Regions from separate parts of the Streptomyces sp. NPDC051569 genome, predicted to be linked through region 2. Evidence: riboswitches for the same ligand, from Rfam matches in the RefSeq annotation. Region 2 holds a riboswitch; each other region holds the start of a gene.
The links. Region 2 has a riboswitch for cobalamin ahead of ACIBAE_RS28440 (CbtB-domain containing protein). Riboswitches for the same ligand answer to the same signal wherever they lie in the genome.
Positions count from the first base shown of each region.

Region 1: linked by a shared signal. The riboswitch ahead of ACIBAE_RS24805 (cobalamin biosynthesis protein) and the one ahead of ACIBAE_RS28440 (CbtB-domain containing protein) in region 2 are both predicted to bind cobalamin.
Region 3: linked by a shared signal. The riboswitch ahead of ACIBAE_RS04385 (ABC transporter substrate-binding protein) and the one ahead of ACIBAE_RS28440 (CbtB-domain containing protein) in region 2 are both predicted to bind cobalamin.
Region 4: linked by a shared signal. The riboswitch ahead of metE (5-methyltetrahydropteroyltriglutamate--homocysteine S-methyltransferase) and the one ahead of ACIBAE_RS28440 (CbtB-domain containing protein) in region 2 are both predicted to bind cobalamin.

Region 1 covers NZ_JBITDJ010000021.1:23,405-30,591, forward strand. The annotation lists gene cobO (cob(I)yrinic acid a,c-diamide adenosyltransferase) at 1-513, opposite strand, end outside; gene ACIBAE_RS24795 (putative cobaltochelatase) at 513-2,657, opposite strand; gene ACIBAE_RS24800 (cobyric acid synthase) at 2,773-4,359, opposite strand; gene ACIBAE_RS24805 (cobalamin biosynthesis protein) at 4,356-5,354, opposite strand; cobalamin riboswitch at 5,387-5,531, opposite strand; gene ACIBAE_RS24810 (hypothetical protein) at 5,602-5,832, opposite strand; gene ACIBAE_RS24815 (anion permease) at 5,829-7,097, opposite strand.
Region 2 covers NZ_JBITDJ010000033.1:28,047-35,233, reverse strand. The annotation lists gene ACIBAE_RS28460 (hypothetical protein) at 1-102, opposite strand, end outside; gene cobM (precorrin-4 C(11)-methyltransferase) at 619-1,377, opposite strand; gene cbiE (precorrin-6y C5,15-methyltransferase (decarboxylating) subunit CbiE) at 1,374-2,645, opposite strand; gene ACIBAE_RS28445 (CbtA family protein) at 2,827-3,624, opposite strand; gene ACIBAE_RS28440 (CbtB-domain containing protein) at 3,645-3,869, opposite strand; cobalamin riboswitch at 3,909-4,059, opposite strand; gene ACIBAE_RS28435 (histidine phosphatase family protein) at 4,175-4,846, shown strand; gene ACIBAE_RS28430 (GlsB/YeaQ/YmgE family stress response membrane protein) at 4,936-5,199, opposite strand; gene ACIBAE_RS28425 (GNAT family N-acetyltransferase) at 5,470-6,036, shown strand; gene ACIBAE_RS28420 (Mut7-C RNAse domain-containing protein) at 6,112-6,846, shown strand; gene ACIBAE_RS28415 (hypothetical protein) at 6,961-7,187, opposite strand, start outside.
Region 3 covers NZ_JBITDJ010000002.1:309,617-316,803, forward strand. The annotation lists gene ACIBAE_RS04375 (amino acid permease) at 1-884, shown strand, start outside; gene ACIBAE_RS04380 (Mov34/MPN/PAD-1 family protein) at 1,136-1,549, shown strand; cobalamin riboswitch at 1,544-1,680, shown strand; gene ACIBAE_RS04385 (ABC transporter substrate-binding protein) at 1,720-2,748, shown strand; gene ACIBAE_RS04390 (FecCD family ABC transporter permease) at 2,759-3,799, shown strand; gene ACIBAE_RS04395 (ABC transporter ATP-binding protein) at 3,796-4,605, shown strand; gene ACIBAE_RS04400 (putative leader peptide) at 4,675-4,791, shown strand; gene ACIBAE_RS04405 (MoaD/ThiS family protein) at 4,907-5,209, shown strand; gene ACIBAE_RS04410 (PLP-dependent cysteine synthase family protein) at 5,209-6,159, shown strand; gene ACIBAE_RS04415 (MBL fold metallo-hydrolase) at 6,488-7,187, shown strand, end outside.
Region 4 covers NZ_JBITDJ010000003.1:290,205-297,391, reverse strand. The annotation lists gene ACIBAE_RS07085 (protein kinase) at 1-1,659, shown strand, start outside; partial or broken gene ACIBAE_RS07080 (ECF transporter S component) at 1,773-2,192, opposite strand; cobalamin riboswitch at 2,312-2,527, shown strand; gene metE (5-methyltetrahydropteroyltriglutamate--homocysteine S-methyltransferase) at 2,688-5,006, shown strand; gene ACIBAE_RS07070 (cytochrome P450) at 5,186-6,418, opposite strand; gene ACIBAE_RS07065 (tRNA-dependent cyclodipeptide synthase) at 6,510-7,187, opposite strand, start outside.

The DNA.
Region 1 (7,187 bases), on a different contig from region 2:
CAGCAGTTCCGGCGGCGCGTTGCGCCCGGTGATCACCACGTGCTGGGTGCCGGGACGGGTGCGCAGCACCTCGATCACCTCGGCGGTGTCCACCCAGCCCCAGTGCAGCGGGTAGGCGAATTCGTCGAGGACGTACAACCGGTGCGTCTCGGCCGCCAGATCACGCTTGACCTGCTCCCAGCCCTCGCGCGCCGCCTCCTCGTTGGACAGCTGGCTGTCGCGCTGCACCCAGGACCAGCCCTCGCCCATCTTGTGCCAGGCCACGGAACCGCCCTCGCCGCTCGCCCCCAGCACCTTCAGGGCCTGCTCCTCGCCGACCTTCCACTTCGCGGACTTCACGAACTGGAAGACCCCGATCGGCCACCCCTGGGTCCAGGCGCGCAGCGCCAGCCCGAACGCCGCCGTCGACTTACCCTTGCCGGTCCCCGTGTGGACGAGAACGAGCGGGCGGTTGCGGCGCTGACGGGTGGTGAGACCGTCGTCCGGTACGGTTTCCGGCTGTCCCTGCGGCATTATGCGGCCCTCCTGGGTGCGTTGGTTCCCTGTACGTCCCTGACCAGCCCGGCGATGCTGTCGGCGCGCAGCTCGTCCAGGGTGATGGCCATGCCCTCCAGATCGGCCGCGAGCGCGCCCGCGAGACCGAGCCGTACGGGCCCCGACTCGCAGTCCACGACCACCGACGCCGTCCCGTCCGCCGCGTGCAGCCGCGCCGCGCGTGACGCGAGCGCCACCGGGTCGGGGCCGCCCGCCGCGCGTGAGCCGCGCGCGCCGGTCGCCCGGCCGTCCGTCACCACCACGAGCAGCGGGCGGCGCGCGGGATCGCGCATCCGTTCCACCCGCAGGACGTCATGCGCCTTGAGCAGCCCGGCCGCGAGCGGAGTGCGCCCGCCCGTCGGGAGCGACTCCAGCCGGGCCGCCGCAGCGTCCACCGACGACGTGGGGGGCAGCGCGACCTCGGCGTCCTTGCCCCGGAAGGTGACCAGCCCGACCTTGTCGCGGCGCTGGTACGCGTCGAGCAGCAGCGACAGCACGGCGCCCTTCACGGCGCTCATCCGCTGCCGGGCCGCCATCGACCCGGACGCGTCGACCACGAAGAGCACGAGATTCCCCTCGCGCCCCTCCCGGGTCGCCTGCCGCAGATCGTCCCGGCGGACCACCAGGCCCGGGCCGCTCCGCCCGCGCGCCCGCTGGTGCGGGGCGGCGGCCTGCACGGTCGCCGCGAGATGCAGCTTGGTCAGGGCGCCGCGCGGGTGCCGCGAACCGGTCGTCCTGCCGTGCTCGGTGCGCGCCCGCGACCGGCGCCCGGCCGCGCCCTCACCCAGACCCGGGACGCTCAGCATCTTGGTGCGGAACGGCTCCGCGGACCGTACGGCGGACTGGTCACCGGCGCTGGCGCGCTGGGGCCCTCCGCCCTCGGGCGTGCTCTCCGGCGCGGTCCCCGGTTCCGGCCGCGCGGGCGTGTCGTCCTGCCCCGAGGTGTCCTGGGGCGGCGTGTCGGATTCCTCCGGGCCGGATCGCGGCGGCTGCCCGCCCCCGCCGCCGGGTCCGTCAGGACCGTCGGGCCCGTCGGGATCGGGGTCGTGGTCCGGGTCGTCGTCCCCGTCGGGGCCCTGGCCGTTCGTACCGCTCGCGTCGTTCCCCTCGTCGCCGGCGAACCGCTCCAGCGTGTCGTCTAGCTTCTCCTCGTCCAGACCCGGCGCGTCGAACGGATTGCGGCGCCGCCGGTGCGGCAGGGCGAGCAGCGCGGCCTGCCGTACGTCCTCGGCGGTGACATCCGTACGACCCGCCCACGCGGCCAGCGCCGTCGCGGTCCTCGCCATCACGATGTCCGCCCGCATCCCGTCGACCTCGAAGGCGGCGCAGGTCGCGGCGATCTGCAGCAGCGCCGCGTCACCGAGCCGCACCCCGGGCAGGAGGGCGCGCGCGGCGGAGACGCGCTCCCGCAGCGCGCTCTCCTCGTCGGCCCAGCGCGCGGCGAAGCCGGCCGGATCGTCGTCGTACGCGAGCCGCCGCCGTACGACCTCCACCCGCAGCTCCGGCTCGCGCGAGGCCGCGACCTCGACCGTGAGGCCGAACCGGTCGAGCAACTGCGGCCGCAGCTCGCCCTCTTCGGGGTTCATCGTCCCGACGAGCAGGAAGCGCGCGGCGTGCCGTACGGAGACGCCTTCCCGCTCCACGTACGAAGCACCCATGGCGGCCGCGTCCAGCAGCAGGTCCACCAGGTGGTCGTGGAGCAGATTGACCTCGTCGACGTACAGCACGCCCCGGTGCGCGTCCGCGAGCAGCCCGGGCTCGAAAGCCTTCACGCCCTCCGCCAGAGCCCGTTCGATGTCCAGCGCCCCGACGAGCCGGTCCTCGGAGGCGCCGACGGGCAGCTCGACCATCCGGGCCGGCCGGGATATCCCGGGACCGCTCTCGTGCGGGCCGTCCGGGCAGCCGGGATCGGGCGCGGCGGGATCGCAGCTGAACCGGCAGCCGGCGACGGCCGCCACCTCGGGCATCAGTGTCGCGAGGGCCCGTACGGCCGTGGACTTGGCCGTGCCCTTCTCGCCGCGTACGAGGACACCGCCCACGGCGGGACTGACCGCGTTGAGCAGCAGGGCCAGCCGCAGATCGTCCATCCCCACGACGGCGGTGAACGGGAAAGGCGTGCTCATATGCTGATCGCTCCTTCGTACTGCTTCACGGCTTCAAGCGGCTTCACGGCGTCACACGGCTGTACCGTCCCGCGCGGCTGACGCGGCTGACGCGGCCGACGCGCCTCGACGGTCGTCATGGCGCCCCCGGCGGGATGAAGGGCAGCCCGGCCGGGGCCCCCTCCTCGATCAGACGCAGCAGCGCGTCCGTGTCGGCGTGCTCCTCGATGAGGTCGCCGAGCAGGTCGAGCTGCTCCTCGCGCAGCGCTCCGAAGCTCGTGTCGGGCGCCGGGACGAAACGCCGGCCGGCCGCCCGCGCCACCTCCGTCAGGAACCGCCGCCGGAACGCGTCGCTCTCCAGCGCCCCGTGCCAGTGCGTGCCCTGGACGGCCCCCACCCGGCAACCGTCCAGCGGCGTTCCCCGCTCGTCCGAGACGAACGCCTCGCCGCCGCGCACCTCCGCGACGCCGTGATGGATCTCGTACCCCTCGACGGCTTCGCCGAGGGCCGTCCCGGCCGGCCTGGCCAGGGTCTTCTCCCGGTCGAACCTGACCCGCACGGGCAGCAGGCCGAGACCCGCCACGGCCCCCGCCCGCGACTCCACCTCGTCCTCGATGTGCTCGCCCAGGATCTGGTAGCCGCCGCAGATGCCCAGCACGGGACGCCCCTCGGCGGCCCGCCGGACGATCGCGTCGGCCAGCCCGCGCTCCCGCAGCCATGCCAGCGCCTTGACCGTGCCGCGGGTGCCCGGCAGGACCACCAGATCGGCGTCGGCCAGCTCCTCGGCCCGGTCCACGAAGCGCACCACGACCCCCGGCTCGGCCGCCAGCGCGTCCACGTCCGTGAAGTTGGACATCAGGGGTACGGCGCAGACCGCGACCCGCAGCACGTCCTCGCCGTACGGGGCGGACGCCGGTGACTCGCGGACGGCGCCGCGCACCGAGACCCGCAGCCCGTCCTCCTCGTCGATGCCCAGACCGTGCCGGAACGGCAGCACGCCCAGCGTGGCCCGCCCGGTCAGCCCGCGCAGCATCTCCAGACCCGGCTCCAGCAGCGACACGTCGCCCCGGAACTTGTTGACGAGATAACCCGCGATCAGATCCTGGTCCTCGGGGCTCAGCAGCGCGGTCGTCCCGAAGAACGAGGCGAAGACCCCGCCCCGGTCGATGTCCCCGACCACCACCACCGGCAGCCGCGCGGCCCGCGCGATGCCCATGTTGACGATGTCGGTACGGCGCAGATTGATCTCGGCCGGGCTGCCGGCCCCCTCGCAGATCACGGCGTCATACGTGCTCCGCAGCTCCTCCAGGCACTCCAGAACGGTCGCCAGCAGGGCTTCCCGCCCCCCGTGCGGTGTGCTCCCGGGGGACGCCCCGGTCCCGCCGAAGAAGCCGCGCGCACTCATCTCGCCCACCGGCCGCCCCATCAGCACCACCTGGCTGCTGCGGTCACCGCCCGGCTTCAGCAGAACGGGATTCATCAGCGCGGACGGCTCCACACGGGCCGCCTGCGCCTGCATCGCCTGGGCCCGGCCGATCTCCGCGCCCTCGCGCGTCACGAACGAGTTCAGCGACATGTTCTGGCCCTTGAAGGGCGCGACCTTCACCCCCTGGCGTACCAGCCAGCGGCAGATGCCCGCCGTGACGACGCTCTTCCCGGCGTCCGAGGTGGTCCCCGCTATCAGCAGGCCACCGCCGGGCGCGCCCCGACCCATCAGCCTCATCGGCGTTCCTTCCCGCTTCCGGACGTACCCGCCGCACGGGCACGCCGCAGCGCGCCGTACGCGAACCGGCCCGTGACACAGACCGCCAGCGCGAGGGTGTTCACCCGGCGCGACAGCCGTACGGCCCGCTCGATGTCCGCGACCTCGACGGGCCGCCCCGCGCCGTTCAGCACCGGCCGGTGCTCGACCCGGCCGCCGTAAGTCAGCGTCCCGCCGAGGCGTACGCCCAGCGCGCCCGCGAACGACGCCTCCACCGGGCCCGCGTTGGGGCTCGGATGCCGGTGCGCGTCCTGCCGCAGCGCCCGTACGGCTCCGCGCGGACGGCCGCCCGCCAGCACCGCCAGGGCGGCGGTCAGCCGGGCCCCCGGCCAGCCGGCCACATCGTCGAGCCGGGCCGAGGCCCAGCCGAACCGGCGGTACCTGGCGGACCGGTGACCCACCATCGCGTCCAGCGTGTTGACCGCGCGGAACGCCACCAGACCGGGCGCCCCGGCGACCGCTCCCCACACCAGCGCGCCCACCACGGCGTCGGAGGTGTTCTCGGCGACGGACTCCACGACGGCGCGGGCGATCTGCTGCCCGTCCAGGGCCTGGGGGTCGCGTCCGCACAGATGCGGCAGCCGCCGCCTGGCCCGCTCGATGTCCCCGGCGGTGAGCGCCCCGCCGATGGCCCGTGCCTCCCGGCCCAGTGAGGTGCCGCCGACGACGGCCCAGGTGGCGGCGGCGGTCAGGACGGCGGAGGCGGCGGGGCGGTCGCGTACCCCCCGGGCGGCGAGCGCCGCGGCCCCGGCGGCGCCACCGGCGCAGACCAGGGTGTGCAGTGCGCCCCACCCGCGGTGGTCGCGCCAGAGCGTCCGCTCGACAGCCCCCGCGGCCGTACCGAACGCGGCGACCGGATGCCCCCGGCGTGGATCGCCGAACATCCGGTCGGCGAGGAGGCCGGCGGTGGCGCCGTACGCGAAGATCCGCTCGGCGGCTGAACCCCAGCCAGGCATGGCGACATGTCCTCACTCAGGGTCCGCGCCCCGGCTCGACGTGATGCGGCGGCGAGAGTTCCTGGCTCCTGGGGGACGAGGCCTCCAGTGACAGTGGCGGGACCGCGCCGGATTCGCACCGGCTTCCTCTTCTGCCTCCGTAAATGGCCCCGGAAGTCCACCACGCTCCGCGAACACCGTCAACTCACCTCTGACCTGCGACGGGACAGTGTGCCGCGCCCCACACGGCACGCGTTCGGTGGCCGGGTCAGGCGACGATCAGATAGATCCCGTACGCCACGGCCGCCGCGCACAGGGCGAAGCAGGCGTAGGCGCCGATACGGGCCGGTGCCACCACGGGGCCGGCGGCGCCCCGCCCGGACGCGGAGTCCCGCTTGGCGAGACCCACGATGCCCAGGGTGAACAGGCCGACGAGCCCGATCGTGGCCACGAGGCTGACGCCGAAGACGGAGCCGAGAGCCGCCCAGTCGATGTTCATGCGGCTTGTTCCTTTACCGGGGTGGGTGCCGGGGCAGCTGCCGGAGCCGCTGTCTTGACGGGTCGTGCCGGGTCGGCGGCCGGGAGGTCCTGCGCGCCGCCGGCGGCTGCCACGGGCGGCGGGGCGACGGCGGTGACGGCGGCCGCCACCGGTGCGGTCGGGCCGCCGGTCTCCGTGACATTCGTGTGGTCGACCGGACGGCGGCGCGAGGCGAGCCAGATCCCGCCGGAGGCCGCGACGAGCAGGACGGCCACGGCCGCGACGCCCCAGCTGCCCTGGCGGGTCAGGAACTCCGCGCCGGCGGCGACCAGGCCCGCGGCGGGCAGGGTCAGGCCCCAGGCGATGAACATCCGGGTCGCGGTCGACCAGCGGACCACCCCGCCCTTGCGGCCGAGGCCGGAGCCCATCACGGCGCCCGAGACGGACTGCGTGGTGGAGAGCGAGAAGCCCAGGTGCGAGGAGGCCAGGATGACGGTCGCGGCGCTGGTCTGGGCGGCGAAGCCCTGCTGCGGCCGGAGATCGGTGAGGCCGGCGCCCATGGTGCGGATGATCCGCCAGCCGCCGAGATACGTACCGAACGCGATCGCCGTACCGGCGGAGACGATGACCCACAGGGGAGGATTGGAGCCGGGGGCGAGGACGCCCCCGGTGACCAGCGCGAGCGTGATGACGCCCATGGTCTTCTGCGCGTCGTTGGTGCCGTGGGCGAGCGAGACGAGACCGGCGGAGGCGATCTGCCCGGCGCGGTAGCCCTTGGCGGTGGCCTTCTCGTCCGTCCCCCGGCCGATCCGGTACGTCAGCCGGGTGGCGAGCAGGGCCGCGAGGCCCGCGACGAGGGGCGCCGCGAGCGCGGGGATCAGGATCTTGGTGATCACGACACCGCCGTTGACCCCGGAGGATCCGACGGACATCAGGGTGGCGCCGATCAGGCCGCCGAAGAGTGCGTGGGAGGAGCTCGACGGCAGGCCGAGCAGCCAGGTGAAGAGATTCCACAGGATGGCGCCGACGAGCGCCGCGAAGATCACTTCTGTCCGGATGCCCTGTTCATTGATGAGCCCGCCGGAGATCGTCTTGGCGACCTCGACGGACAGGAACGCGCCGACGAGATTCAGGACGGCCGACATGGCCACCGCGATCTTGGGTTTCAGGGCGCCGGTCGAGATGGTCGTCGCCATCGCGTTGGCGGTGTCGTGGAAACCGTTGGTGAAGTCGAACACGAGAGCCGTCGCGATCACTATCGCGAGCAGCAGCGTCATGTGCTCCATGTACCCAGGCAATCGTTCGACGTCAGTGGCTCGGTGAACGTAGGGAGTCAGAATGAACGGAAGATGAACAGAGCACGTATGTGCGGTGAC
Region 2 (7,187 bases):
GGAGGGGCCGACGTGCCACATGTTCTTGACGCCCAGCACGTCGCGGATGGTCGCCGAGCGCCGCTTGCGCAGGTCCACCAGGCGCTTGAACGTGACACGCATGCGGGCGCGAGCCGAGGAGCTCCTTGACCACGATGAGCCGGCGCCTTGTTCTGGCAGCAGGATGGCGGTCGAATGCCTGCGATGGTGGCAGCTGATCGCGCGGGGCCCTGCTCCGGAGGGAGACGGTGGTGACATCTGAGGCTGCCGGGGTTCGAGCGGCTTGCCGGTGGGGGTGGTGAGGACGGGGGCGTTGTCGGTCCAACCCGTTCCGGCGTCCCCTCTCGCTCCCCTGACCGAGGAGCGGATTCGGTCCGCCCCCCCAAGGCGAAGACAGCGTTTGAGGCAACGTCGGCGTACGCAGTGGCCCCCACCGAGACGGTTCGGTGGGGCCTGCTGCCTTCGCCGCACGAGAGTGGTGGCGCTGGTCAGCGGTTCCCGCCGGTCGGCGACGGGGCCACCGGTGGCTGATCATGCTCCTGTCCGCCCCCTGGCGGCACTCACCGGTCACATGTGACCGGTGACCGGTCAGCGCGCTCCTCGGTCGCCCCGGCTCCCAGCCGCCTCAGCCCTCGCCCCTCAACAGGCGTGCGGTTCCCGCCTGTCCCGCTCCGGTGAGTACAGGTGGCTGTCCCTGAACTGTTCCGCTCCCAGCGTCCGGCCCACCATGATGACCGCCGTCCGCACCACGCCCGCCGCCTTCACCTGCTCGGCGATGTCCCCCAGCGTTCCCCGCAGGACCAGTTCGTCCGGGCGGCTGGCCATCGCCACCACCGCCGCCGGGCAGTCCGCGCCGTAGTGCGGCAGCAGTTCCGCCACGACCCGGTCGACGTACCTCGCCGCGAGGTGCAGTACCAGCAGCGCTCCGCTCTTCCCGAGCGTGGCCAGGTCCTCGCCCTCCGGCATCGGGGTGGCCTGCTGGGCGACGCGGGTCAGGATGACGGTCTGGCCCACCGTCGGTACGGTCAGTTCGCGCTTCAGGGCGGCTGCCGCCGCCGCGAACGCCGGTACTCCCGGGACCACTTCGTACGGCACCCCCGCCGCGTCCAGTCGCCGCATCTGCTCCGCGACCGCGCTGAACACCGACGGGTCACCGGAGTGCAGCCGGGCCACGTCCTGGCCCTCCTCGTGCGCGCGGACCAGTTCCGCCGTGATGCCGTCCAGGTCCATCCGGGCCGTGTCGATGAGCCGCGCGTCCGGCGGGCAATCGGCCAGCAGTTCGCGCGGCACCAGGCTTCCCGCGTACAGGCACACACCGCACTCCGCGAGCCTGCGCGCGCCCCGCACCGTGATCAGGTCGGCGGCGCCGGGGCCGGCGCCGATGAAGTACACCGTCATCGTTCTTCTCCTGAGGATTCCCCCGAGGGGACGTGCGAAAGGTCTTTCGTGACGGCCCACTGGGTGACCGGCATGGCCTGTCGCCAGCCGGTGAATCCGCCCACCGGGACGGCGTGCGCGACCGCGAGGCGTACGAGGTCGCCGCCGAACCGGCGATACCACTCGGCCAGCAGCGCCTCGGACTCCAGCGTCACCGTGTTCGCGACCAGCCGGCCGCCCACCGGCAGCGCCGCCCAGCACGCTTCCAGCAGCCCCGGCGCGGTCAGCCCGCCGCCGATGAACACCGCGTCCGGCACCGGCAGCCCCGCCAGCACACCGGGGGCCGCGCCCGTGACGACCCGCAGGCCGGGGACGCCGAGAGTCCGCGCGTTGCGGCCGATACGTTCCGCCCGTACGGGATCGCGCTCCACCGACACCGCACGACACGCATGGTGCGTACGCATCCATTCCACCGCGATCGATCCCGACCCGCCCCCGACATCCCACAGCGTCTCCCCGGGCGCGGGCGCGAGCACGGCCAGCGTGGCGGCCCGTACATGACGCTTGGTGAGCTGACCGTCATGCTCGTACGCGGTGTCCGGCAGGCCGGGTACGGCTCCGAGCCGCGGCGCGTCCGGGGCGCGGCGGCACTCGACCGCCACGACGTTCAGCGGATCGCCCGCCGGCTCCGCCCAGTCCCGCGCGGTGCCGTCGACGTGCCGTTCCCGCTGTGCCCCCAGCTGTTCGAGTACGTGCATACGGCTCGGCCCGTACCCCCGCTCACGCAGCAGCGCCGCGACCTCGGCGGGGGTGGCGGCCCCGGCGCTGAGGACCAGGATCCGGCGGCCGTCGTGGAGGGCGGCGGCCAACCGCTCGGCGGGACGGCCGACGAGCGTGACGACCTCGGTCTCCTCCACGGGCCAGCCGAGCCGCGCGCAGGCGTACGACACCGACGACGGATGCGGCAGCACCCGCAACGCCCCGGCGCCCACGACCTCGGACAGGGCCCGCCCGATCCCGTAGAACATCGGGTCCCCGCTGGCCAGCACGGAGACCCGCCGGCCGGCGTGCGCGGCGAGCAGCCCGGGAACGGCGGGCCGCAACGGCGACGGCCAGGCCACCCGCTCGCCGCCGCACTCGTCCACGGGGAGAAGCTCCAGCTGCCGGGGCCCACCGATCAGCACATCGGCTTCGCGCAGCGCCCGCCGCGCATCCTCCGCCAGGCCGGGCCACCCGTCGGCGCCGATCCCGACAACGGTCACGGGGAGCGCGGGGGGTGCAGGGCTCACTGCCACATACCTCTGGACTGGGGGAATGACCGGGGAAGGCCGACCCCGAACTCTACTGGCCGGGGGCACGGAGCCTCGACGGGCATCGAGCGGCGGACAGCACGCGCGGAAAGGTCGCGGGCGGGAGACGCGGTGGGGCCCGGCGTGAATACGCCGGGCCCCACGAGCACACGCAGGGGGGTTACGGGGCCGTCCGGACGGTGGCCGGCACCGCCTGACGCGGCTGGAGCACCCGCTCGGCCAGCGCCCCGAAGATCAGCCCGAAGGCCGTCCAGAGCAGGGCCTGTACGCCGATCGACGCCAGCCGGAATTCCCAGAGCAGAGCGGCCGGGAAGGCCTCCGGGATGGCATCGGTGTTGGCGGGCAGGACAAGGCAGGCCACGGCGACGACGACGGCGTATCCGGCACCGGCGACGACCGTCGCGTTCCAGTTGCCGAGGCGCGGGGCGAGCCTTCTCCCCGCGATGACGGCGATGGCCGCCAGCAACACGCTCAGCAGGATCATGAGGAAGTACATCGTGGTGCGCTTGCCGATGGTGTCCGGGTTTCCCACCGCCGGTGGCATCGCCGGGTACTTGAGGAACGGCACCAGGTAGACGGTGAGGAAGGCGGCCCCGGCGATCAGGGCCGAAGTCGCCCGCGGACCCAGTCCGCCGATCCTCCCCAGGCTGACGGAGAAGACCAGCGAGGCGATTCCGCCCAGAGCCACCCCGTACACGAGGAGGCCGGTGGCCAGCCCGAACGTCGACTGGACCGGCCGGCTGACGAGTTCCTCCTCCTCGTCCGAGGCCTCGGAGGCATCCGGGGAATGGGCCGCGCCGTGCTGATGAGCGGGCGCGGACTGCGTCTCCTCCAACGCGATGGAGTCCCGTACGGAAGGCTCTCCCGCCACATAAGCCAGCGCGAACGCGAAGAGTCCGGCCAGCACGCCCGCGATCATGCCGCGGACGAGGAGAGTTCTGACGGTGGAGGCATGCATTGCGTGATCTCCGTCAGCGGTCAGTGGCAGGGAAAGCCGAGCAGGTGACGGCCGTCGTGCACCCACTCGTGCACACCCGCACCGGAGAACACCGACGTCGCGCCCTGCTCAGCGCCGACGAAGTACAGCAGCACCAGCATCAGGGTGCCGACGAACACGGCCCACGGCAGGACCGCGCGCAGCGGAATAGGGGTCACCGCGGCGCTGGTGGGAGAAATGGCCGGGGGTGCTATGGCCTGAGCCATGACAGAACCTCCTTGGGGAACTCGCGTCCCAGTCAGTGGAGCTCGCACGACGGCCATCGGGTCTGACTCACCGGGCCCCTCTGCGTGGTACGCAGCCGGCACCCGGCATACAGTGGCGCGACCGTGCCGGGCTCTCACCGGACTTCCGTCTCGCCGTCGTGATATCGACGCGAAGGTACCGCGAACAGACAAGCGAGCCAAGAGGCCCCCCTTCCCGACCGGTCGGGCGCACGGCGGGATACGGGCGATCGCCAGGCATCAAACAGGGGAGGGCCACGGGCCGTCGCGACCACCGAGGAGGCCGTATGACCACGCGTGTGACGCTCATCTCACCGGCCATCAGCACAGCACTGCGTGAAGCCCGCTTCGGCGGCCGTGTCCCCGGTGACAGCGGTGTCCCCGACGACACCGGCGACAACGGCGACAACGGCGACACCGACGAACTGGACCCCGCCGGGCTGCGGCAGGCCGAGGCCGTACGGGAGACCTTCCCCCGCGCCGCCGCCCTGTACGTCTCCCCCTCGCGGCGCTGCCGCCGCACCGCCGAGGTGCTCGGCCTGGACGCGTCACCGCTCGCCGATCTCGCACCGTGCGCGATGGGCCGCTGGCAGGGCAGAACCCTCGACGAAGTAGCGGCCGCCGAGCCGCAGTCGGTCTCCGCCTGGCTGTCGGATCCCGCGTCAGCCCCGCACGGCGGGGAATCCATCCGAGCGCTGCACGCCCGCGTCGGCCACTGGCTCGACGCGCTCACCACACGTCCGAGCACGGCCGGCCAGGCGCCGGACAACCCCGGGGGACGCGTCATCGCCGTGGCCGAGCCGGACGTCATCCGTGCCGCCACGGTCCACGCCCTCGGCGCCGGCCCGGAGGCGTTCTGGCGCGTCGACGTGCGACCTCTGTCCGCCACCGAACTCAGTGGCAGGAACGGCCGTTGGAATCTGCTCAGCGGCCGCCCTCTGCACACCGGCCCGCACTGAGAACGCCCTCACACACGCGGGGCGCACACCAGCGTCCTCCAGCACCCTCAAGCCGGCGGGCACTCACGCTCGCGAGTGCCCCCAGCCGCTCAGTGGCGCGCCCTCGCCCGGTCCAGGGCCGCGACACCCACCGCCGCCAGGGCGATCTGGATTATCCATTCGATCCAGTCGGGGCCGTCGGTGTTCGCCACACCCACGGCGGCCGCGATCGCCGTCCCGATCAGCGCCGCGACGATACCGACGACGATGGTCAGCAGCACGCCGATGCGCTGGCGCCCGGGCACCACCAGTCGCCCCAGCACGCCGATGATGATGCCGATCACGATGGCCGTGACAATGCCGGAGATCTCCATGTCCGCTCCTTCTCACCACACCCGCTACCGATAGTGGTGCACGTCAAACGTCTGCCCACCGAACGCCCGTTCAGTCCAAGGATGCGACAGTTCGCCAGTCCGGTTTGACGGAGCCGCCCGAGCCGCCCGAGCCGCCCGAGCAAGCCGAACAGACCGAGCAACTCAGCACACCGGGCGAGTTGGGCGAGTTGAGCGAGCCGGGTGAACGGTGATCTGCGGCGGGATCGCCGGCGCGGCCGGTTGTCGGACCGTCGCCCTACAGTGCCCACCATGAATACCGAAGCACCGCCGGTGAGGATCGAGCCGTGGTCGGAGGACGATCTCGATCTCCTCCGCGCCTCGAACGCACCGGAGCTGATGACCCATCTGGGCGGGCCCGAGACCGAAGAGCAGCTGCTCACCCGGCACAGACGGTACGTCGGTCTGAGCGCCGACCGGACGGGCAAGGGGCGGATTTTCCGCATCGTGCTGCTACCGGACGGCGAACCGGTCGGCACGATCGGTTTCTGGGAGCAGACCTGGCAGGGCGAGCAGCTGTACGAGACGGGATGGGGGGTCCTCACCGAATTCCAGGGGCGGGGCATCGCCGCCGCCGCGGCCGCGGCCGTCGTGGAGCAGGCGCGCACCGAGCGGATGCACCGCTATCTGCACGCCTTCCCGTCGGTGGACAATCCCGCGTCGAACGCACTGTGCCGGAAAGCGGGCTTCTCGCTTCAGGGCCCCCGCCTGTTCGAGTACCCACCCGGGCACTTGATGCAGTGCAACAACTGGCGTCTGGACCTGACGGCCTCCAGCCCCACCCCCGCGCTGAGCCGCCCCGCCGCAGGACCCGCCTGACGCGCGAGTCCCCCGTGTGGACGGCGGCCACGGAAAGCCCTGGCTCACTCCCTCCCCCGGTGACATGCTGACGAGGTGAACGGACCGGAGATCCAGATCAGTTTCGCCCCTGAGCTGCGCCTCTTCGTCGCGGCGGCGCGACGTGAGGGACGTACCGCCCTGCTCACCGACGGCTCGTCCACCCTCGGCCATGCCGTCGAGTCGCTGGGTGTCCCCCTCACCGAGGTCGGTCCGCTGCTCGTCGACGGCCGCGAGGTGTCCGTCGCGCACCTCCCCGCCGCGGGCGAGTCCGTCGACGTACGGGCCGTGCCCCGACCGCAGCACGTGCCGGGCGCGCCCCTGCGCTTCCTCCTGGATGTCCATCTCGGCACGCTGGCCCGCCGGCTGCGGCTGCTGGGCGTCGACGCGGCGTACGAGAACGAGGACCTCGGCGACCCGGCCCTGGCCACTCTCTCCGCCACGGAACGCCGGGTGATGCTGTCCCGCGACCGGGGGCTGCTGCGGCGGCGCGAGATCTGGGCCGGGGCGTACATCTACAGCGCCCGCCCCGACGACCAGCTCCGCGACGTACTGGAGCGGTTCGCGCCCACCCTCGCCCCGTGGACCCGCTGCACCGCCTGCAACGGTGAGCTGGGGGCGGCCGACAAGGAGTCCGTCCAGGGGCGGTTGGAGCACGGCACGCAGCGCGCGTACGACGTCTTCGCGCAGTGCACGGCGTGCGGGCAGGTGTACTGGAGGGGCGCGCACCACGCCCGCCTGGCCGCCATCGTCGAGGACGCCGTACGCGAATTCGGCGGCGCGGCGGCCTGACGACGCGGACGGGCGCACGCGCCCGACGATCGGGGCAACGCGGAGCCGACGCAGAGCCGACGCAGCCGACGCAGAGCCGATGCGGGGCCACGCCGGGCGATGCGGGTGATCCCGTCAGAAGGCGTACAGGTCCCCGGTGGCCGGCACCAGCACCCGGTGCTGGTGGTTCTCAAGGTTGCGGTCGCTCGCGCCGCCGTTCCACGCCGTGTCGATCCGTACGACCACCTCGTCCGGAGTGCCGACCGTCCTCAGGCCCAAGGCGATCTCCCGGCTCCGCCCGACCGCCCGGAGCTGCCCCGTACGGCAGAGTACGATCCGCTCCCCGCCCCACAGGCAGTTCG
Region 3 (7,187 bases), on a different contig from region 2:
TCGGCTTCTCCGATGCCGGTGAGACCGCCAGTGCCTCCAACCTCTGGGCGCACGGCGGCCTCTTCCCGAACGGCATCGGCTCCAGCCTGATGACCCTCCAGGGCGTCATGTTCGCCTACCTCGCCGTCGAGCTGGTCGGTGTGACGGCGGGTGAGTCCGAGAACCCCGAGAAGACCCTCCCCAAGGCCATCAACACACTGCCCTGGCGCATCATCGTCTTCTACGTCGGCGCGCTCTCGGTGATCCTCGCGGTCGTCAGGTGGACCGAGTTCGAGGAGGGCACGAGCCCCTTCGTGCACGCCTTCGCGAAGATGGGCATCCCGCTCGCCGCGGGCATCGTCAACTTCGTCGTCCTGACCGCCGCGCTCTCCTCCTGCAACTCCGGTATGTACTCGACCGGCCGGATGCTCCGCGACCTCGCGGCCAACAGCGAGGCGCCGAAGGTCTTCGGCAAGCTGAACGCCCGCAAGACCCCGGCGGTCGGTATCACCCTCTCCGTCGCCCTGATGGGCATCGGGGTGATCCTCAACTACGTCGTGCCGGAGAAAGCTTTCGGCTACGTCACGTCAGTGGCCACCGCGGCCGGCATCTGGACCTGGATGATGATCCTCATCAGCCATATCCGCTACCGGCGCGGTGTGGAGGCGGGCCGACTGCCGGCCTCGCCCTTCCCCGCCCCCGGCGGCTCGCTGTTCAGCTGGGTCGCGCTCGCCTTCCTGGGCCTCGTCACCTGCCTCATCGCGTACGACAAGGACGCGCGCGTCTGCCTCTACGTGGCGGCGGTGTGGGCGGTCGGCCTGGCGGTCGGCTGGCAGTACCTGAGGCGGCGCGACCCGAGGATCGCGGAACAGGACACTCCGGAGTACGCCTCCGCCGCCGAGTAGTCCGACGGCGCGCAGCCGTACCCCGAGCCGCAACGCCCGACGGCCCCCGGAATCCGGGGGCCGTCGGGCGTGACCGCGTCAGCTCTCCGGGTCGGCAGGGTCGGCAGGGTCGGCCGGGTCGGCGGCGCCGGGCCGGCCGACTGCCCGGTCGCGGTCCACCGCCCGGCCCCGTGCCCCCGGCGCGGGACCGGGCGGTCCGCTTCCCGCTCCCGCCCCCGCGCCCCCGGCGGACCGCCCCTTATATTTCCCCCATGCTGACCATCTCCCAGGACCTGCGTGACCGGATCGTCGAGCACGCGCGGCGCGACCACCCCGACGAGGCGTGCGGCGTGGTCGCCGGGCCCGCCGGGACCGGACGGGCCGAGCGCTTCATCCCCATGCTCAACGCGGCCCGCTCGCCCACCTTCTACGAGTTCGACTCGGCGGACCTGCTCAAGCTCTACCGGGACATGGACGACCGCGACGAAGAGCCGGTGATCATCTACCACTCGCACACCGCGACCGAGGCGTACCCGTCCCGTACGGACATCACCTACGCCAACGAGCCGGCCGCCCACTACGTCCTCGTCTCCACCGCCGACACCGACGACGCGGGCCCCTTCCAGTTCCGCTCGTACCGGATCACCGACGGCGAGGTCACCGAAGAGGACGTCGAGGTCGTCTGACAGACTCGACCCGATCCCGACCGAACCAAGGCGGCAGGAGCCAGGAAGCCGGTGCGAAACCGGCGCGGTCCCGCCACTGTGACCAAGCCCCGCTTGGCAGCCAGGAACTGACCTGCCGCCCTTCTCCCACCACCCAGGGGACGCGGAAATCCCCCGGAGGAGGCCCAGCCATGCCCGTCCTGCCCCCGCGCGGCCGCGCGCTCACGCCCGCCACGCTGTCCGTCATATCCGCCGTACTGCTGCCGCTCACCCTCACCGCCTGTGGCGGCTCCCCGGGCCCGGCGGACCCGGCCGGCGCGAAGAACACCGCCGCGAAGCCCGCCCCCGGCTTCCCGTACACCGTCACCAACTGCGGCGTGAAAACCACCTTCCCGGCGCCGCCGCAGCGCGTGGTGACCATGAACCAGCACGTCACCGAGATCATGCTGGCGCTCGGCCTGCGGAAATCCCTCGTCGGCACGGCCTACCTGGACGACACCATCCTCCCCGCCTACGCGAAGGCGTACGCGAGCGTCCCGGTGCTCGCCAAGGAGTACCCCTCCAAGGAGAAACTCCTCGCCGCCGACCCCGACTTCGTCTACGGCGGCTACGCCAGCGCCTTCGCCGCCAACGAGGGCCGCGCCCGCGACGACCTCCAGGGCTCCGGCATCAACACCCGGCTCAACCTGGAGAACTGCGCCCAGGGCAAGACCTCCATGGACGACCTCTACCAGGAGATCGAAGAGACAGGACGCACCTTCGGCGTCCCCGACCGCGCCGAGCGCTGGACCGAACAGGCCCGTGCCACCCTCGCCGCCACCGCCGCCGGGCTGAAGGGCGTCGAGCCGCTCTCCGTCTTCGTCTACGACAGCGGCGACAAGACCGCCTTCACCGCGGGCGGCAAGGGCATCGGCAACGACCTCATCAACCGCGCCGGCGGCACCAACGTCTTCGCCGACCTCGACAAGTCCTTCGGCGACGCCACCTGGGAACAGGTCGTCGCCCGCAAGCCCGACGTCATCGTCATCTACGACTACGGCTCCACCACCGTCGCGCAGAAGAAGAAGCGGCTGCTGGAGGACCCCGTGCTGGCGGACGTACCGGCGATCAGAAACAAGCGGTTCGCGGTCATGCCCCTGTCCGACGTGGTCCTCGGCGTACGCGCCCCCGCCGCCGTCGAACGGCTCGCCGCCCAACTGCACCCCGAAGCCGCCGAGTAAGCCGCCCGCCGTGACCTGCCACACCCCGCCCGGCCCCGGGCGGCTGCGCTACACCCTGGTGCTGGCCTGCCTCGCCGCCGCGCTCGCCGCGGCCGTCGTGGCGGGCCTCGCCCTCGGCTCCGTACGCATCCCGCCCGGCCAGGTGCTCACCATCCTGACCGGCGGCGCCGAACCGAGCCCCTTCCGCACCATCGTGCTCGACGTACGGCTGCCGCGCGTCCTCCTCGGCGCGATCGTCGGCGCCGGGCTCGCCGTCGTCGGCACCGTCCTCCAGGCCCTCGTACGCAACCGGCTCGCCGACCCCTTCCTGCTCGGGATCTCCTCCGGCGCCTCCGCCGGAGCCGTCCTCGTCCTCGTCCTCGGCATCGGCGGCGGGATCACCACCACCGTCGCCATGCCCGCCGCCGCCTTCGCCGGCTCACTCCTCGCCCTGGTCCTGGTGTACGCACTGGCCCGGCAGGGCCCCACCATGACCGGCGGCCGGCTCCTCCTCGCCGGGGTCGCCGTCTCGTACATCCTCTCCGCCCTCACCACCCTCGTCCTGGTCGTCTCCGCCCGGCCCGAACACTTCCAGGAAGCGCTCTACTGGTCGCTCGGCGGCCTCGGCAGCGCCCGCTGGGGCACGCTCCTCCTGCCCGCCGTCGTCCTCGCCGCCGGGATCGCGCTGCTCATGACGCTCGCCAGACCACTCGACCTGCTGCTCGTGGGGGAGGAGGGCGCCACCGTCCTCGGCCTCGACACCGCACGCTTCCGCGCCGCCGTCTTCGTCCTCGCCTCCCTGGTCACCGGGGTGATGGTCGCCGCCAGCGGCGCCGTCGGCTTCATCGGACTCCTCGTCCCGCACGCCGCGCGCATGGCCGTCGGCGCCACCCACCGCGCCCTGCTGCCCGTCGCCGCGCTCGGCGGAGCCGTCGTCCTGGTCGCCGCCGACCTCGCCGCCCGTACCGTCGCCGCACCCCAGGACATCCCCGTCGGCGTCCTCACCGCCCTCACCGGCGGACCCCTCTTCCTGTGGCTGATGCGCCGCCGCCCGGAAGGAACCCCCGTATGACCACCCCCGTGACCGCACCGGCGACCACCCCGGCCGCCGGACTCCGCATCGAGGGACTGTCCTACGGCGCCGGCGGCCGCCACCTCGTCGACGCCGCCGACCTCACCGCCGCCCCCGGCGAGACCGTCGGACTCGTCGGCCCCAACGGCAGCGGCAAGACCACCCTGCTGCGCTGCGTCTACGGCACCCTGCGCCCCAGCCACGGCCGCGCCCTGCTCGACGGCGACGACCTGCACACCATGACCCCCAAGGCCCGGGCCCGGCGCGTCGCCACCGTCCCCCAGGACGGGCAGAGCGACTTCGAACTGACCGTCCGCGACGTCGTCGCCATGGGCCGCTCCCCGCACAAACGCTTCTGGGAAGCCGACACGGCGGCCGACACCGCCCTCGCCGACGCCGCCCTCGAACGCGTCGGCATCGCCGCCCTCGCCACCCGCGCCTTCCCCTCCCTGTCCGGCGGCGAACGCCAGCGCGCCCTCGTCGCCCGCGCCCTGGTCCAGCAGCCGTCCCTGCTCGTCCTCGACGAACCGACCAACCACCTCGACATCCGCTACCAGCTCGACATCCTCACCCTGATCAAGCGAGCAGGGACCACCAACCTGCTCGCCCTGCACGACCTGAACCTCGCCGCGTACTACTGCGACCGGATCTACGTCCTCCAGGCCGGCCGGATCGTCGCCTCCGGCACCCCGCACGACGTCCTCACGCCCGAGCTGCTCGCGACCGTCTACGGGGTGACGGCCGAGGTCAGCACCCACCCCGTCACCGGCGCCCGCACCGTCGTCTACCTCCCGCCGTCCACCTGACGAACACCCTGCGTCCAGCACGCGAGATCACCTATCGGGACGCCGACCGGGAATCGATACGATGACCGCATGGTTCCCCACGACGTGAGCGACCCGACGCCGAGCAGCCCCCTGCTCGTGGCGCGGCTGCACGTCGACCTGTGCCGCCTCGCCAGCGCCATCTGTCCCGACAGCGCCGCAGGCTGAGCGACGCCCCCGAGCGCAGCCACCCGCATACGCACCACCCACCCGCGCGGGGGCACGCGCCGCGCGCCCGCCACGCCACCGCCCGCCACGCCACTTCCCGACAGGAGCCCACGCCATGGCCATCGAGGTCCGCATCCCGACCATCCTCCGCACCTACACCGGCGGCGCCAAGGCCGTCGAGGGCGCCGGCGACACCATCTCCGAGCTCTTCGCCGACCTGGAGACCCGCCACGCCGGCATCCGGGAGCGCCTCCTCGACCCCGCCAAGGGCGACCAGCTCCGCCGCTTCGTGAACGTCTACCTCAACGACGAGGACGTCCGCTTCCTCGACGGCATCTCCACCAAGCTCGCCGACGGCGACAGCGTCACCATCCTCCCGGCCGTGGCAGGCGGCGCCCTCGCGGCGCACCCCGCCTGATGCGGTACGACTCCCCGCTGGCGGCGGTCGGCAACACGCCCCTGGTCCGGCTGCCCAGGCTGTCCCCCTCGGACGACGTCCGGATCTGGGCCAAGCTGGAGGACCGCAACCCGACCGGCTCGGTCAAGGACCGCCCCGCCCTCCACATGGTCGAACAGGCCGAGAAGGACGGACGGCTCACCCCCGGCTGCACGATCCTGGAGCCCACCAGCGGAAACACCGGCATCTCGCTCGCCATGGCGGCCAAGCTCAAGGGCTACCGCATCGTCTGCGTCATGCCCGAGAACACCTCACAGGAGCGCCGCGACCTGCTCGCCATGTGGGGCGCGGAGATCGTCTTCTCCCCGGCGGCGGGCGGCTCCAACACGGCCGTACGGGTCGCCAAGGAACTGGCGGCCGAGAACCCCTCCTGGGTGATGCTCTACCAGTACGGGAACCCCGACAACGCGGGCGCCCACTACGCCACCACCGGCCCGGAGATCCTCGCCGACCTGCCCTCCGTCACCCACTTCGTGGCGGGCCTCGGCACCACGGGCACCCTGATGGGCGTCGGCCGCTTCCTGCGCGAACAGAAGCCCGACATCAAGATCGTCGCCGCCGAGCCGCGCTACGACGACCTGGTCTACGGCCTGCGCAACCTCGACGAGGGCTTCGTCCCCGAGCTGTACGACGCCTCCGTCCTGACCACCCGCTTCTCCGTCGGCTCCGCCGACGCGGTCACCCGCACCCGCGAACTCCTCCAGCAGGAGGGCATCTTCGCGGGCGTCTCCACCGGTGCGGCACTGCACGCCGCGATCGGTGTGGGCAGGAAGGCGGTCACGGCCGGTGAGAGCGCCGACATCGTCTTCGTCGTCGCGGACGGCGGCTGGAAATACCTCTCCACGGGCGTTTACACGGCCGCCACCACGGAAGAGGCCATCGAAACGCTGCACGGCCAGCTCTGGGCGTAGCCCCGGGCCAGCCCTGGGCGTAGCCCCGGCACCACGCGCCACCCGTCGCGTACCCCCCGTGGCGCGACCCCCGTACCAGGAGCCCCCGGCGCCCCACCCGAACCGGGTGGGGCGCCGGGGGCTCCTGGGTTGTCGCACCGCATCGGGGCTCCCGGGCGCCGCGCCGCGCCACGCCCACCGGCCGACGTCCATCCGAACCGGTGACAGAGCAGGTGAGTTCGCACACATGGGGCTACCGCGGAGGAGCGACCAGGCGTTTCGCGCTTTACGCTCGACGAACCGCACGACCCCCGTCGCCCCCCTTCCACGCCACGGAGGTTCACGCTCCATGAAGCTCACCGTCGTCGGCTGCTCGGGCTCGTTCCCCTCCGCGGGATCCGCCTGCTCCAGCTACCTCGTAGAGGCCGACGACTTCAGGCTGCTCCTCGACATGGGTAACGGCGCCCTCGGCGAGCTGCAGCGCCATATCGGTCTCTACGACCTTGACGCCATCTTCCTCAGCCACCTCCACGCGGATCACTGCATCGACATGTGCGGGTACTTCGTCGCCCGCTACTACCGCTTCGACGGCGGCCGCTGCGGTGCCCTCCCGGTCTACGGACCCGAAGGCACCGAGCAGCGGCTCACCACCGCCTACGCGGACACCCCGACGGAGAGGTCGATGGCCGAGGTCTTCGACTTCCACACGCTCAAGCCGGGCTCCTTCGACATCGGCCCCTTCCAGGTCCGTACGGAGAAGGTCGCCCACCCCGTCGAGACCTTCGCCATCCGGATCGAGCACGAAGGCCGCTCGCTCACCTACTCCGGCGACACCGGAGTGTGCGAGCCGCTGGTCGAGCTCGCCGAGGACACCGATCTCTTCCTCTGCGAAGCCGCCTTCACCTACGGCAAGGAAGACATCCCCGACCTGCATCTCAACGGCCGGGAAGCCGGTGCCCACGCCGCGCGGGCCCGCGCGCGCAGGCTCGTCCTCACGCACATCCCGCCCTGGACGGACGCCGAGCGGAATCTGTCGGACGCCCGCGCGG
Region 4 (7,187 bases), on a different contig from region 2:
GTGTATCTCGGCCGGTCGCCCGGCGGACGGCTGGTGGCCGTGAAGGTGATCCGCGACGAGATCAGCGATCACCCCGAGTCGCTGGCCCGGTTCCGGCGGGAGGCCGCGACCGTGGAGACCGTACGCAGCGTCCACACCGCCCAGTTGATCGAGGCATCGCTCGACACCTCCCCGTACTGGCTGGCCACCGAGTACGTGGCGGGTCCCACCCTGCGCGGCGCGGTCGCCGCGAGCGGCCCGTTCCCGCCGGACAGCGCGCTGCGGCTGGTCGCGGCGCTCGCCGAGGGGCTGGCCGCGGTCCATGTCCACGGCGTCACGCACCGGGACCTGAAACCGCAGAACGTCATCCTCGCGTCGCAGGGACCCCAACTGATCGACTTCGGCATCGCCCGGGGGCTTGAGCAGACGATTCTCACCCGGGACGGAATGGCGCCGGGGACACCCGGTTACGCGGCGCCCGAGGTCGTCCTGCGCAACGAGGTCGGCCCGGCGGCGGACGTTTTCGCGCTGGGGGCGACGCTCGCCTACACGGCGACGGGCCGGCCCCCGTTCGGCGCGGGCAACGCGGCGGTGGTGAGCTATCGGGCCGTGCACGAGGACATCGACGTGGCGGGGGTACGGCCCGACCTGGCGGCGCTGATCCGGCGGTGTGTCGCCAAGGACCCGGCGGAGCGGCCCGCGCCGGCCGCCGTGATCGCCGCCTGCGCGGTGGACTCGGCGCTGGCGACGGACCCCCATTACCGCTCGCTGTTCCGCGACGCCGAACCCGCGGCCGTACCGGGGCACGTGAACGCACCACCCGTGCCGTACGGTGCGCACACTCCCGCGCTGCCGGAGCCGGAGACCGGGGCACGGACACGGCCGGAGGACCGCGAGGCGGAGCCGGCGGTGGCGACCGTATCCGCGGGGCCGTCCGGCAGCACCCCGTACGGCGGGCCGGACAGTCGGCGAGGCGGCGGCCGGGGCCGGGCCTGGCTCGCGCTGGGTGCGGTGGCACTCGCCGCGCCGTTGACGGTCTGGCTGCTCCCAGGAGCGGACAGCGGGGACTCCGGAAAGGCGCCCACGACCGGGGGCACCGCCTCCGCGCCCGGCACCGCGTCCCGGCCGGCCACCACCGCTCCGGCGGCAGGACCGCCGGACCATATCGTGAACGACCGTGTCTCGCAGGACCGCTGGAGCCTGTCGGAGGATCCGGCGGAGGCGGCGCAGGGCATCGGCTTCTGTGACCTGGCCGGCCTCACCGAGGCCACACCGCCGACCGGCCTGCGGTCCTCCGTCGCGCACACCACCGGCTCGGACACCGCCTCGGTGGCGCTGCGCCCCCAGGGCGCGGGACAGGGAAAGCGGCCCGCGCCGTACTACGTCTCCGTGGGGGTCCGGCCCCCGCACGAGACGGACCGCTCCACCGGCAAGCCCCTTCCGTCCACCGGTACGGGCACCGGGTTCACCAGCAGGCCCGTCGATCTCTACTCCGCCTGGTCCTCGGGCGGGACCATCAAGCTCAGGTATCCCGACGACTTCCGGGCCCACTTCGGCGAACGGACCGTCGACGCTCTCCCGGTGGGCGACGACCTGGGCGACTGGACGGTGATCCTCTATCACGTCGAGGGCGGGCCGGCGAAGTACACACCCGTCGCGTGCAACGGATTCCACGCCTGAGTCGCCCCGGTCGGCCCGCCACCCGGACGGAACAGCTGCCGCACCGGCCACGCGGCAAGGGTCGCGGCGGCAGTGGGGGATCCGGTTTCTTCCGGTCGACGTTCCATCCGTCGTCACCGGGCGGAGCCCGCGCGGGTCCCTCGGGACGGTGCCTGGTCGCTCCCGAGGGGCTCTCGGAACCGGACGGGTGCGCGGAAGCGGGCGCGTCGGGCGGCTCTGCGGAACGTGGTGAGCACCGCCGGGCCCGCCGGGGTGACGCACACGAAGTTGGTGACGGCGCTACCGGTGTCCCAGCCGAGGGAGGTGGCGAGGTCGAAGGCGAGGTAGCGGTGCCACTGCTCGGTGAACGGCAGCCCGGGGAGGTAGGCGATGGAGCTGTGCGGGTCGAGGGAGAAGGGCCACAAGGAGAGGTTGAGCAGGAGGACCTCGCGGCGGCCGCTGGCGCGGGGCAGGAAGCCGGCGGGCATGCCGCCGAAGGCGCAGCCGAACATCTGGTACGGCATCCAGGGCCCGAAGCCGCCCGTGATCAGCGCGGGACGAGTCCCGATGCGGGCCGAGCCGGTACGGTGCCCGGCCCGCATCGCGGACGCCCGTGGTGAGCCCGCGCGCATCCGGAATATGAGCAGAGGTGACGCGGAGTTGCCCGCGCTCTAGGCTGGAGGGTGCAGCTGGTTCGCCCTGTCCGCCAGGCAGGGTGTCGTAAGAGGGAACCCGGTGGAAATCCGGGACTGCCCCGCAGCGGCGAGTGGGAACGACCGCCGTCATACGCACTGGATCCGAGCGGATCCGGGAAGCGACGGCCAGTGGGAATCTGCCTCGGCAGGTGTGCCCGCGAGTCCGAAGACCTGCCCGTTGCCCGTACGTGACCGATCGGGTGCGGATATCCCGGTGACCTCGTGGGCGGGTCGGCGTACATACCAGACGGATGAGCGCGCCGAGGGCGCGACCAGTCGGTCCGGTTCGTCATCCCTTCGCGTCCGCGTCCCGTCTCCGGGAGCTTCAGGAGTCATCTCGCGAAGGAGATTTCCGTGACAGCGAAGCCGACAGCCCCGGCAGCACGGGCCACCGTGTACGGCTACCCCCGCCAGGGTGCGAACCGCGAACTGAAGAAGGCCATCGAGGGTTACTGGAGGGGCCGCGTCACCGTCGGCGCCCTCCGGGAAACGGCAGCCGACCTGCGCCGGTCCAACTGGCGGGAACTGGCGGACACCGGCGTCCACGAGGTGCCCACCGGTGACTTCTCGTATGACGACCACATCCTGGACACCAGTGTCATGGTAGGCGCCGTGCCCCAGCGGCACCGTGCGGCCGTCGAGGCCGATGCCCTGGACGGTTACTTCGCGATGGCCCGCGGCACCCAGGACGTGGCGCCGCTGGAGATGACCAAGTGGTTCGACACCAACTACCACTACCTCGTTCCCGAACTCGGCCCGGACACCGTCTTCACCGCCGATTCCGCCAAGCAGGTGGGCGAGCTGACGGAAGCCCTCACACTCGGGCACACCGCCCGGCCGGTGCTCGTCGGCCCCGTCACGTATCTTCTGCTGGCCAAGCCCGCCCCCGGCGTGGCGGCGGATTTCGCACCGCTGACCCTGCTGGACCGGCTGCTGCCCGTCTACGCCGAGGTGCTCGCCGACCTGCGTGCCGCCGGGGCCGAGTGGGTCCAGCTCGACGAGCCCGCACTGGTCCAGGACCGCACGTCGGCCGAGCTGGACGCCGCCGCCCGCGCCTATCGCGACCTCGGCTGCCTGAGCGACCGGCCGAAGCTGCTCGTCGCCTCCTACTTCGACCGGCTCGGTGAAGCTCTGCCCGTCCTGGCGAAGGCCCCGATCGACGGCCTGGCGCTCGACTTCACGGACGCCGCCGCGGCCAACCTCGAAGACCTCGCGGCCGCCGGAGGGCTGCCCGGCAAGCGGCTCGTCGCGGGCGTCGTCAACGGCCGCAACATCTGGATCAACGACTACGAGAAATCGCTGGCCACCCTCGCCACCCTCCTCGGCCTCGCCGACCAGGTCGACGTGGCCGCCTCCTGCTCCCTGCTGCACGTCCCGCTCGACGCGGCGGCCGAACGGGACATCGACCCGCAGATCCTTCGCTGGCTCGCCTTCGCCCGCCAGAAGACCGCCGAGATCGTCACCCTCGCCAAGGGGCTCGCCCAGGGCACCGACGCCGTCGCCGCGGAGATCGCCGCGAACCGCGCCGACCTCGCCTCCCGCAAGAATTCCCCGATCACCCGCGACTCCGCTGTACGGGCCAGGACCGCGACCATCACCGACGCCGACGGCCGTCGCTCACAGCCTTACGACGAGCGTGCTTCCGCCCAGCGCGCCCACCTCAAACTGCCGTTGCTGCCGACGACCACCATCGGCTCGTTCCCGCAGACCGCCGACCTGCGCACGGCCCGCGCCGACCTGCGCGCGGGCCGGATCGACACGGCCGGTTACGAAGAGCGGATCACCACCGAAATCGGCGAGGTCATCTCCTTCCAGGAGAAGACGGGCATCGACGTCCTGGTGCACGGCGAGGCCGAACGCAACGACATGGTCCAGTACTTCGCCGAGCAGCTCACCGGCTACCTCGCCACCCAGCACGGCTGGGTCCAGTCGTACGGCACCCGCTACGTCCGCCCGCCGATCCTGGCCGGCGACATCTCCCGGCCCGCACCGATGACGGTGCGCTGGACCTCGTACGCCCAGTCGCTCACCGACCGCCCGGTCAAGGGCATGCTGACAGGCCCCGTCACCATGCTCGCCTGGTCCTTCGTTCGCGACGACCAGCCGTTGGGCGACACCGCCCGCCAGGTCGCCCTCGCCCTGCGCGACGAGGTGGCCGACCTGGAAACCGCGGGCACATCGGTCATCCAGGTCGACGAACCCGCCCTGCGCGAGACCCTGCCACTGCGCGCGGCGGACCGGCCCGCCTACCTGGACTGGGCCACCGAGTCGTTCCGCCTGACCACCGGCGCCGTACGCCCGGACACCCAGATCCACACCCACATGTGCTATGCCGAATTCGGCGACATCGTCCAGGCCATCGATGACCTCGACGCCGACGTCATCAGCCTGGAGGCCGCCCGCTCCCACATGCAGGTCGCGCGCGAACTGGCCGCGCACGGCTACCCGCGCGAGGCCGGCCCCGGCGTGTACGACATCCACTCCCCGCGCGTGCCCGACGCGGACGAGGCAGCGGCGCTTCTCCGCAAGGGACTGGAGGCCATTCCCGCCGAACGGCTGTGGGTCAACCCCGACTGCGGCCTGAAGACCCGCGGCTGGCCCGAGACCAGGGCGTCCCTGGAGAACCTGGTCACCGCGGCCCGCATCGTCCGCGCGGAACTGCCCGTCTCCTGATCCTTCGACGGCCGGGAGGAACGCGTCACGCGCCCTCCCGGCCGGTCACCACCCGCCCCGGCCCTCACCGCGTCGCCCGCGCCGGAGAGTGCGGCCGCGACCAGGCCGTCTCCTGCCTCCGCTCCCGTCGCGGCCGCGACGGAGGCCGTCCGTCGTGGCTCTCGATCCTCCGCGCGGCTTCACCACAGGACGTGGAGTCGTTCGGGTACGCGTTTGATGTTGCCCGTACGCCAGACCAACTGGTCCGCGGGCAGGGCCAGTCGCAGGGCCGGGAGGCTTTCCAGGAGCGCGGTGAGTGCTTCCGCGGCGTGCACGCGGGAGATAAGCGAGGCAGGGCAGAAGTGGGGGCCGGCCCCGAAGGCCAGGTGCGGATTGGGCGAGCGGTCGATGTCGAACCGCTCGGGTCCGTCGAACCGCTCGGGATCGAAATTGGCTCCTTCCACACAGACGAGGACCAGTTCCCCGGCCCGGATCAGGACGTCCCCCACCTGTACGTCGCCGAGCGCGATCCGGGGCAGCCCGTCCCCGATGGACAGCGTGCAGCGCAGCAGTTCTTCCACCGCGCTCGGCATCAGCTCGGGCTCGTCCCGGAGACGTCGCATCATCTCCGGGTGTCGTACCAGGGTGAGCACGGCGTGCAGCAGGAACACATACGTGCTCATCGCGCCGGCCCCGAACAGGGAGGTGACGACGGCCGCCAGCATCTCGTCGGTCAAGGTCCCGCCATCGCGGGTCGGGTCGTCCCGCAGCTCGCACAGCCTCCGGATGAGGCCCCGCTGGGATTCGCGGTCGGCGCGGACGTGCCGCAGCACGTAGGCGTAGTCCTTGTCCCAGTTGGCGGTGCACCCTTCGAACACGGCGGGGCTGGTGACAAAGCCGAGGTCCAGGCCGGCCATGAGCCGGCGCCCGTCCTCACGCGGCAGGCCGAGCACTTCGCAGACCATGGCCGCGGCGTAGGGCTCGGCGAAGCGCTCCCGCAGATCGACCGGTGGGCCTTCCTCGACCATGCTGTCGATCAGCTCGTGCGCCCGCTCGCGCATCCACTCGGCCGACGCCGGGCCGGACCGGGGACCGAATGCCCTGAGCACCTCCTGGTGGAGGCCCGCGCTGTTGACGTTCCCCATGGTGTTGACGACCTCCGGGGGGATCGTCAAGGCGTACTGGCGCGGCATGCCCGGAGCGGCCGTCGCGCGCAGGCTGAAGTGTTCGCCGTCCTCAAGGACCTGCCGGGCGAGGGCGTAATTGCTGACGAGCCACGCGTCGTCGCCGGTGAGCGTCCGCACCCGGGCGATCGGGCTTTCCTGCCGTAGCCGCGCGCACTCGGCCGGCACGACGTCGCCCCGCCGGGAGAGCGGCCATTCCACCGGCGCGTACGCCCGGTCGGTCTGGGGGGAGGTGGTGGGTGATGACATGGTGGGCTGCTTTCTGTCCGGGTCGTCTTCTCGCGGTGAACGGGCGGCTCGCGCTGGACGGGCGGCTCGCGGTGAACGGGCGGCCGGGGTGTCAGTCCTGGCAGGCGACGATGGCGTAGCCCTGGTTGTCGGCCGGTCTCAGACCGACCACACGGTCGCTGAACAGCAGGCGCCCCAGCGCCATGACCGTGTGGTAGCAGTGGACGGAGGAAGCCACGCCCAGGATGCTCGGGCTGTCCACGAAGAACGGCAGCTCGGCATCGACGTAGCTCTGCACCACCTGCACCTGCCTGGTGGTGGGGAAGGCTCCGGGGTCCAGCCTCTTGGCGAGGAACTGGTACGCCATCTCGTCCCGCACGGCCCGCAGCTCGGTATCGGTGAGCAGCGCGGTCAGCGCTCGCGCCCGGACCTCCTGATACGCGGGCTCTTCCAGGAAGTCGGACAACGGCCGGGCCCGCACCCGGTCCGCCGGCTTGCCCGCATCCTCCAGAGCGCCCTGAATCCGCCGCCGGACACCCCGCAGTTGCTTGGCCGCGCTTCTGCGCGCGTCCGCGAGCTCGTAGCCGAAGGCTTCACACATCGCGTCGAGATAGAGGTCGGCGTAGATCACGTCGACCACGTCGAAGTGTGCCGCCGCCCAGGAAATCGCGTGGGCCAGGCGCCGGCGGCTGAAGTAACTGTTGCCCGTGCTCACTCCGAAGAGCGCGTGATCCCCCTGCTGGAGGATGACGTCGCTCCGTGCTCCGAGCGGCACGGCGTCCACGGCGTC